Regions from separate parts of the Arthrobacter sp. KNU-44 genome, predicted to be linked through region 1. Evidence: predicted binding sites of a transcription regulator. Region 1 holds the regulator's gene; the other holds the start of a gene.
What was found. Region 1 encodes LexA, which represses DNA repair genes until DNA is damaged. Its sites were predicted from a motif close to TCGAACANNTGTTCGA; they were not measured.
Positions count from the first base shown of each region.

Region 2: the regulator LexA is predicted to act here: its motif matches at 1,668-1,683, upstream of ACSVHC_RS00250 (DUF6504 family protein).

Region 1 is NZ_JBPXNG010000002.1:498,803-503,010, forward strand. It holds gene ACSVHC_RS03105 (histidinol-phosphate transaminase) at 1-596, opposite strand, end outside; gene ACSVHC_RS03110 (LysM peptidoglycan-binding domain-containing protein) at 687-1,046, opposite strand; gene lexA (transcriptional repressor LexA) at 1,413-2,162, shown strand; gene ACSVHC_RS03120 (ATP-dependent DNA helicase) at 2,207-4,208, opposite strand, start outside.
Region 2 is NZ_JBPXNG010000001.1:62,846-67,053, reverse strand. It holds gene ACSVHC_RS00255 (DNA polymerase III subunit alpha) at 1-1,344, opposite strand, end outside; gene ACSVHC_RS00250 (DUF6504 family protein) at 1,348-1,635, opposite strand; gene ACSVHC_RS00245 (hypothetical protein) at 2,157-2,849, shown strand; gene ACSVHC_RS00240 (FRG domain-containing protein) at 2,913-4,208, opposite strand, start outside.

The DNA of each region.
Region 1 (4,208 bases):
TCGTCCACGATCACCACGGTCTGGCTCGCCTCGCCGGCCTCGTACACGGCTTCGACGACGTCAAGGCCAAGTCCCGTGCCGGTGGGGTTGTTCGGGGAGCAGAGGAACACGACATTCGGCTTGAGTTCGCGAACCTGCGCGGCGGCCGAGGCCGCATCGAGTCCATAGTCTTCGGCGCGAACTCCCGCGATGTATCCCGTGTCGGTTCCGCTGGCCAGCAGTGGGTACATCGAGTACGTGGGCGGGAAACCGAGCGCGGTCCGGCCCGGGCCACCGAAGACCTGGAGGATCTGCTGCAGAACTTCATTGGAACCGTTGGCTGCCCAGATGTTCTCGGCCGCAAGGCCGTGACCGAGGTACTCCGCAAGAGCCTCGCGCAGTTCTGTGAACTCGCGGTCCGGATAGCGGTTCAGTCCGACGGCGGCTGCCGCTACCGCTTCGGTGATGGCCGCCTGGACATCGGCCGGCACGCCATGGGTGTTTTCATTGACGTTGAGCAAAATCGGAACATCAAGCTGCGGCGCGCCATACGGGCTCAGGCCGCGGAGGTTGGTCCGGAGGGGAAGTCGGTCAAGTCGCTCAAGCTGGTCACTCACCATGACAGTTTAAGGTGCGGGGGCGGATGCCCTGAAACTGTGACGGCCCGGCGCCGACTCGGAGACCTGCCAACCCGGTCAGCGTTGGTGTTAAGTGGCCGGAATGAACAGTTGCTGGCCCGGCACGATGTGGCCGTCCTGAAGGTTGTTCAGCTGGATAATCTCGGCAACGACGTCGCGTGGATCCCGGGAAGGCGCGGCGATTCCCGCAATCCCCCACAAGGACTGGCCCACCTGTACCGTGACGCTCGTACTTGAAGTGGGCTGCAGCTCGGCGGCGGAATCAGCAGCCTTGGCCGGCGAATTCAGGAATCCCGCCAGGCTGAGCAGCACTGCGACCACGAGCATTGCCGGGACCCCGAAGAAGACCATGCGGCCCCGGCGGGTCAGGCGAAGCCGGCCCGGTGCCGTATTGCGGCCGGACCGGTGGGTGATGGTGATTGCGGACATGAGCTGAGCCCTTCTGAACAATGCCGCGTTCCGGAATCTCTGGTTGCGGCTGCCAATTCTTGCCTTCAGTCAGTGCTTGCAGGACGGTTATTAGTTGATCTGTTCGAACGATTCGAACGAACACCCGGATCCTGCAGCACTTTTATAGAACACATATTCGAACCTTGCTATGACATTTTTAGCACCTATCAACGAACGATGTCGAGACTCGCTAGAACAAATGTTTGAAAAACGCCAGTGCCTGCCCTACGTTTGAGTGAAGGAAGAGCACTGAACCAGTGCAACAGGAGGGTCTGACATTTCAGGCCGACAGTCCCGGCAGGCGCCTCAGGGCCGAACGGGCGGAACGGAAGGGCGTTGGTGAAAATGGCAGCGAAAGCCACTGGCAGCGGGCCGGCCTCAGCGCGGAGCCAGCAGCCGCAGAAGGCCCCCAAGAGCCTGACCGTCCGCCAGAAGAAAATCCTGGAGACCATCCAACGTTCAGTGAACGATCATGGCTATCCGCCGTCGATGCGTGAAATCGGGGACACGGTTGGCCTAGCCAGCTTGTCCAGCGTTACGCACCAGTTGTCGCAGCTTGAGAAGCTCGGCTATCTTCGTCGCGATCCCAAGCGCCCGCGTGCAATGGAAGTCCTCATGCCGTTGACCCTGGACGGCGGCTCTGTCATACCCGGCGTTGAATCGCCGGCGAAACTCCGCAGCGCGGGAGGACTGGCCGTCACGGAACTCGCGAGTGCCAGTGACACGGCCATGGTCCCCCTCGTCGGACGCATTGCTGCCGGTGGACCCATCCTGGCGGACCAGACCGTTGAAGACGTACTGCCTCTGCCCCGCCAATTGGTAGGCCATGGCGAGCTCTTCATGCTGAGAGTCGCCGGTGATTCCATGATCGACGCCGCTATCTGCGATGGAGACTGGGTGGTAGTGCGGCGTCAAAACGACGCACTCAACGGCGACATCGTGGCCGCACTCCTGGACGACGAAGCCACCGTCAAGACCTTCCGGCAGCGCGACGGCCACACCTGGCTGCTCCCCCAGAACACGCAGTACGAACCCATCCTGGGAGACCATGCCACCATCATGGGCAAGGTCGTCTCGGTCCTGCGCTCCCTTTAGGACGTCCTCGCACCAGGACGGGTCCGCGTGAGCAAGAGCGCGCCTTAAGCCTTGGCTGACTCGGCGTAAAGCCGTTCGAGCGCACCGCGCACCACGGAACGGTCCGTGGTGGGCCAGAAGGGCGGCAACGCTGCCCGCAGGAAGTTTCCGTAGCGCTCCGTCGAAAGCCGCGAATCCAGGACTGCCACGACGCCCTTGTCCCCCGTTGAGCGGATGAGCCGGCCGGCGCCTTGGGCCAGCCGGATGGCGGCGTGCGTTGCCGAAACTGCCATGAAACCGTTGCCTCCGGCCTGCGCCACTGCGCGGGACCGTGCCGTCATCAGGGGATCGTCCGGACGAGGGAACGGGATCCGGTCAATCACCACCAGCCGGCATGAACCGCCCGGAACGTCAACGCCCTGCCAAAGGGACATGGTGCCGAACAGGCACGTGTCTTCCTCCTCGGCAAACTGCCTCACCAACGCGGCCATGGTCGATTCGCCTTGGCACAGGATGTCCACGTCCAGGCGTGAGCGCATCGCTTCCGCCGCCTCCTCCGCCGCACGTCGGGAAGAAAAGAGGCACAAGGCTCCGCCGTGCGAGGCCTTGATGAGCTCTTCAAGTTCGTCAAGCGCTTCGGGAGAGGTCCCTCGCCCCGGCTTGGGCAGGTGCTTGGCGACGTACAGCATGCCTTGCTTCGGGTAGTCGAAGGGCGAGCCTACATCCACGCCGGTCCAGCTGGGGGCGCCTTGGCCAGTCAGGCCCAGTCCTCCGGCTGTGGCCTCGAATGCAGAGCCGATAGCCAAGGTGGCGGAGGTCAAAACCACGGTATGGCCCGCGAAGAGCCCTTCCCGGAGGCGTCCGGCAACGCTGAGCGGCGCGATATTGATAAGAGCAGGCGAATCCTCGTCGGGCGCCGTGTAGCCCTGTTGCGGATCGAAGGTACTGTTCCGGGAAAGCCACACGACTTCCCGGTTTTCCCGGGCTGAGAGCAGCCGTTCGCACAGCTCGAGGATCAACATCAGCCGTGAGCGCGCGAGCTGGCGTCCGCCGTCGACCGTGTTGGACGAATCTCCCTTCGAGTCGGAAAGCGCTGCACGGCAGGCTTCCCGGAGCTGGTCCACGCAATCAAGTTGATCGTCATTGAGCCCGTTGGGCAGGAGGCCCGAGGGCGCACCGATGATCGCGAGTTCCAAGCGGTCCGCGGCGGCGTTCAGGGCGTCCACAGTGATGGCCGTGTGTTTGCGGGCGCTCGAGGCAGCGGCATGGATCATCGCGACGGACAGCTGCCCGGACACAGCCCCGGTCACGCGGTCCTGGAGCTCGTGGGCCTCGTCCACCACGACGACGTCGTATTCGGGCAGCACGGCCAGGCCTTCGAAGGCGCTGACTGCGAGCATCGCGTGATTGGTGACCACGACGTCGGACTCCGCGGCACGGTGGCGGGCCAGCTCGCTGAAGCACTCTTCCGCCATGGGACACTTCTGCGCCCCGAGGCACTCCATCGACGTGACGGATACTTGGCGCCAGGCCCGGTCCGTCACGCCCGGCATCAGTTCGTCCCGGTCCCCCGTCGCCGTCTTCCCGGCCCACTCGCGAAGCCGCAACACTTCCTTGCCGAGCTGCGAGGCAGGCCCGCCGATGGCTGCGGCGAGATGCGGAACGCTCGTGTCCTCGCCGAGGGAGAACAACTGCCCCTCGGCCGGCTCCTCGCTGGGGAACCCGCCCTCAAGCTTGTGCCGGCACACATAGTTGGCCCGGCCCTTGACCAGGGCGATGCTGACCGGGCGCTCCAGCTCAGGATTGATGCTTTCCAGGAGCCGCGGCAAATCCCGGCCTACGATCTGGGTCTGCAAGGCGAGGGTGGCCGTGGACACGAGCGTGGGCTTGTTGCTCTCCATCGCGTGCGCAATCAGCGGAATCAAGTACGCGAGGGACTTGCCCGTGCCCGTGCCAGCCTGGACCAGGAGGTGTTCACCGGTCTCGATCGCCCGCGCCACCTGCCTGGCCATCTGGTGTTGGCCCGTGCGGTTCTGGCCGCCCATGCCGGCAACGGCTTTGTCGAGG
Region 2 (4,208 bases), on a different contig from region 1:
GCGGGCCCGGTAGCCGGACTGCATCGACATCAGGGTGACCCGTTCCGGGCCGAAACGCCGGAAGATCTCATGGTAGATGTCGTGCCGTCGTGCGGACTCGACGTCGATGTCCACGTCGGGCAGGGTCCGGCGCCGGGTGCTCAGGAACCGTTCGAAGAGCAGGTCGTGGCGGATCGGATCCACAAACGAAATGCCCAGGGCGTAGTTGACCAGGGACCCGGCACCGGATCCGCGGGCCGCGGAGCGGATCCCCATGTCCCGGATGAGCCGGGCGACCTCTGCCACGGTCAGGAAATACGATGCGAACCCCAGATCGGCGATGGTGTCCATCTCCAACCGCAATCGCGACTCCACCACCTCCAAAGCAGCGTGATCAGCGCCCGTGTAAAGAGTGTTGACCCCGGCCCGGGCCCGTTCCCACAACACGGTGAGAGGGTCGCCGCTGATGCCGATGATGGAGGCTTCGGGCATGACCGGCACACCCCAGCCCGCATCGCCGACCGGGTCGATCCGGCACCGGTCCGCCAACACCTCAGTCTCGGACAACAGCGCTTTCGCGGCTCCGGCACCGGCCTGGCCGATTGCGGCGATCTCCGCGGCGAGGGCGTTCATCATCGAGGCGGGTTTGAGCCAGGCCTGGGCCGTGGGCTGGACCCCGGTCTCGTCCAGGCGCCGCAGGGCCCGGGCGGCATCCAGGATGTCGGCGGTGATCGCCCCGTCCGGGAGAACGTAGCGGACCGCGTTGCTCAGCACCGCGGCAACGTTGGCCCTGCCGGCGAGGCGGAGCATCCGTGTGGCGTGGGTGTGGCTGAACGGCAGCCCCGGTGCGGACAGGTGGGAGACGACCTCGACCCGCAACGCTTCCCTGGGCAGGTGTGCGAACCATTGTTCCATCAGTGCCATGCCGTCACCGCGGGCCCCGACCTTGAGTCCGACGTCGGACAGCGGCCCGAGAAGCACGGTCCCCACCGGTCCGGCATCGGTGAGAAGGTGCGCCGCGATCTCCGCCCTGGTCACCGCGACGGTCTTGCGGGCGTGGGCGGCCGAGACCAGCCGGCACAGCGCCGCATATCCGGCGCCCCGGTTGTGCCCGTGGGCCAGGACCACGACCCGCCCGCCCACGGTCCTGTCCTCGTCGAGGACGGCGAGCTCGACGCCGAGGATCGGATCGATCCCGGCCGCGACGCAGGCACCGATGTGTTTGGGGATCCCGTAGAGCCCGTCACGGTCGGTCACGGCCAGGGCGTCCGCTCCCCCGGCCTTCGCCGCGGCCGCCAGGGTGTCCGGCCAGTCCACTCCGTAGTGGGCGGAAAACGCCGACGCAACATGCAAATGAGCAAACATGATCTATCCGAGGATGCGCGCCAGCACCCAATCAGCGTCGTCGCGGACCAGCTCGAACACCCGCTCCGCCGAGCGCCCGCGGCCGGCAGCGGTGATCCGCCAGGTCTCCGTCTCGAGCACCTGCGGACCGATGCCCTTCTGAACGCGGGACTGCTCGACCCACCACGGCCGCCGGGTATAGAACCGCAGAGGCGTCTCCGTGCTCCGGTACTGCCGGTCCCGCCACTCAAAACCCAGAGGGCAGCCGTCCGGAGTGGTCCGCACTACCACACGCTCATCAACATCCAGCACTAGAACACACCTTCTAACAGAAAAACTATTAATAGAATATGCGTTCGACACTACGTGTCGCCACCGACAGTTTGAAGGAAGGACAAGGAATCACCGGCCTGACGCCTCAGTTCGAGTATCTGTCGGTCAGTGGTGGTTGTCGCCTCTACGCCCGGGCCATTTTGCCACGCGCTAACAGCCGCACCCCAGCGAGGTAAGGCCTGAGCCTCGTCCTGGACGCTAGCGTTGGGAATGCATGCCAACCGGTTGGCCAAAAATGGCCCGGCCCAGCCTGAATAGGATGCTTGAGTGGAAGTTACCTTGACCGTGGAAGCTAGCGACGGCGCGAGAAGTAAAGTCAGCGGCACCGCCGATACTTACGAACAGGCTCTTGCTGAAGCTCGGAAGCTTGTTCCGGAGGGCAGCAAAACGATAGTTATCCGAACGGACAACTACTAGGGGTGTCTGCGCAGAGCACAGTCGGGCCGAATGCGATGTCGTCCAGCTAAGCTGGCGATGAATTTTCACACGGAGGCAATGACATGGGCGTTTCAACCCGCTTTGGAGCCAAGACTCCCCGATTCCTTGCCTCCGCAGTGCTGGTGATCGCGGTGATGACGTCTTGCTCTATGGCACCTACGTCCGCTCCCGGCTCGCCGTCCACGGGTCCGGTCATTGGTCCCTCTGCTCCTACGCCTCAAGCCCCGGACGCGGGCAGCGGCCTTGTCACGCCGGTGCATGCGCGTTGTGACGTAGGAAACAAGGTCTTGCACTACCTGGCTAGCGGGGACAATGGTGGGGACCCGCAGCTTGATGTCCTGCTGTCCAAGTATGTCGGCGTCAGTCTGCCACAGGCCCGGGCCGTTGCAGATCAACAGATCCAACAGTGTGATGCGAACTTGTCCAAGCAGGAGGCTGCCCAGGCATCGGCCGAAGCTTCTGCCAAAGCAAAGGCTTCCCAGGCCGCTGCGGAGGCCCAGGCGTCAGCGCAGGCGGTCCAGGACCAGGCAGCACTTCTGGCGACCGAACAGAAAGCCTGCGCGGCCGCGCTCGGCGGACAGGTACGAGATGGTGGCTTCTTCGCGGACCTGTGCGTCTCGAGCAGCCAAGGCAGCACCACCGATGGGAGCCACACTTCCTGCGCTTATGCGGAGATACCATTCCAACCAGGCGGAACACTTACGAGCGCGGACCTCGCGAGCATCAGGAGCGGCTATCCGGGGTGCTTCCCCTAAAGCCACCGACATCATCCGACTGGAAATCGGTCGAAAATGACGGCCGAATCCTGGCGGGGCAGTTTAGCCGTTTCCGGCTATGAGGTCTTTCAATCCGTACCTTATGCCCTCCGCAGCTCCTTGGATGTCGGGGTAAATGGTTGCGTGGCTGTATGAATACCGGTCGTTCAGGATCCGCCGTATTTCGCGTTTGCCTTTCGCCGTGATGCGGATCGTGAAGGTAGGCGGGAGCTGTTTTGCTAGGTTTCTACCCACTGGTTTGCCGACATGCGAGAACCTGATGCTTATCGATCCGCCGGCCAAGCGATCCGCGATTTTCCATGGTTCTTTGCCTCCTGGCTTCAGAAAGTACTTGTCCAGATCCGGAGAGTCCAGAGGCACGCCGTCCAGGATGAAACCCGCGTTCTGCGCCGATATCCGGCTTTCATAAAGCGGGGGTATCCAGAACCGGCGCAGTCTTCCGGTTCCCCATAGACTCTCGCCCCTTTTTTCATCGCTCTCCATAACGTGCCAGAACGGGACCGCATAGCTGGCGTCAGCCTGGCTAATCCTGCTGCTCTGCTTCTGTTTCGACCGTTCCTCGTTGTCTTCCGGGAGAGTCGACGTTGCCAGGGCGAAAATACGGCAGTCCTTTTCGTCCGTCTCGCCGTTCGCTTCCGTAGCGAACCATGCTGCGATGAGTGGATTCCTGGAAACGTCGATTAGTCGTGTCGGCGCTCCGAAGTGCTGAAGCCTGGCAAAGGTGGACATGGCGCTGGAGTCGTCAAACCGCCAGTTTTCCCTGATGTGCCCAAGAATGACCATCTCTGCTCTCACCATGTCCGCTTCGGTTGGGAATGGCTCTTCTGTTCGATGTTCCTGATGTGGGGCTCGGACACCTCTTACCTTGCACAGCTCGCGGAACAGCGAGCTGTGCAACGGCCAGTCAGCGTCTCTTTGGCCACGCCACAGGAAACTGAAATCTGGGTTGTTATCCATTAGTTTCGCGGACTCCGACTGAAATTCCTCGAAGCTATCGACCGTCGTTTCCCATTGTTCGAAGTAGGTCGAGGACGTCGTCATTTCAGTTGAGTATGCCGTTGTCCTCAGAGCGCCCACACTTTTCAACGGGCGGTAGTGCAGTGAACGAGCAGCCGAAAGGTTGGAGAAGCCTGCCCGAAGACGCTCGTAGGTTCTCGCGAAAGTCTGCTCCGATGCACCGGAGAACTCAGGGAAATTCCTCAGCAGCTGCTCCCGCTCCTCCTGAAACCGCTTCGCTGCCTCCGCCAAGTCTGAAAACCCACCGGCATTCCTCAGCAGCTGCTCCCGCTCCTCCTGAAACCGCTTCGCTGCCTCCGCCAAGTCTGAAAACCCACCGGC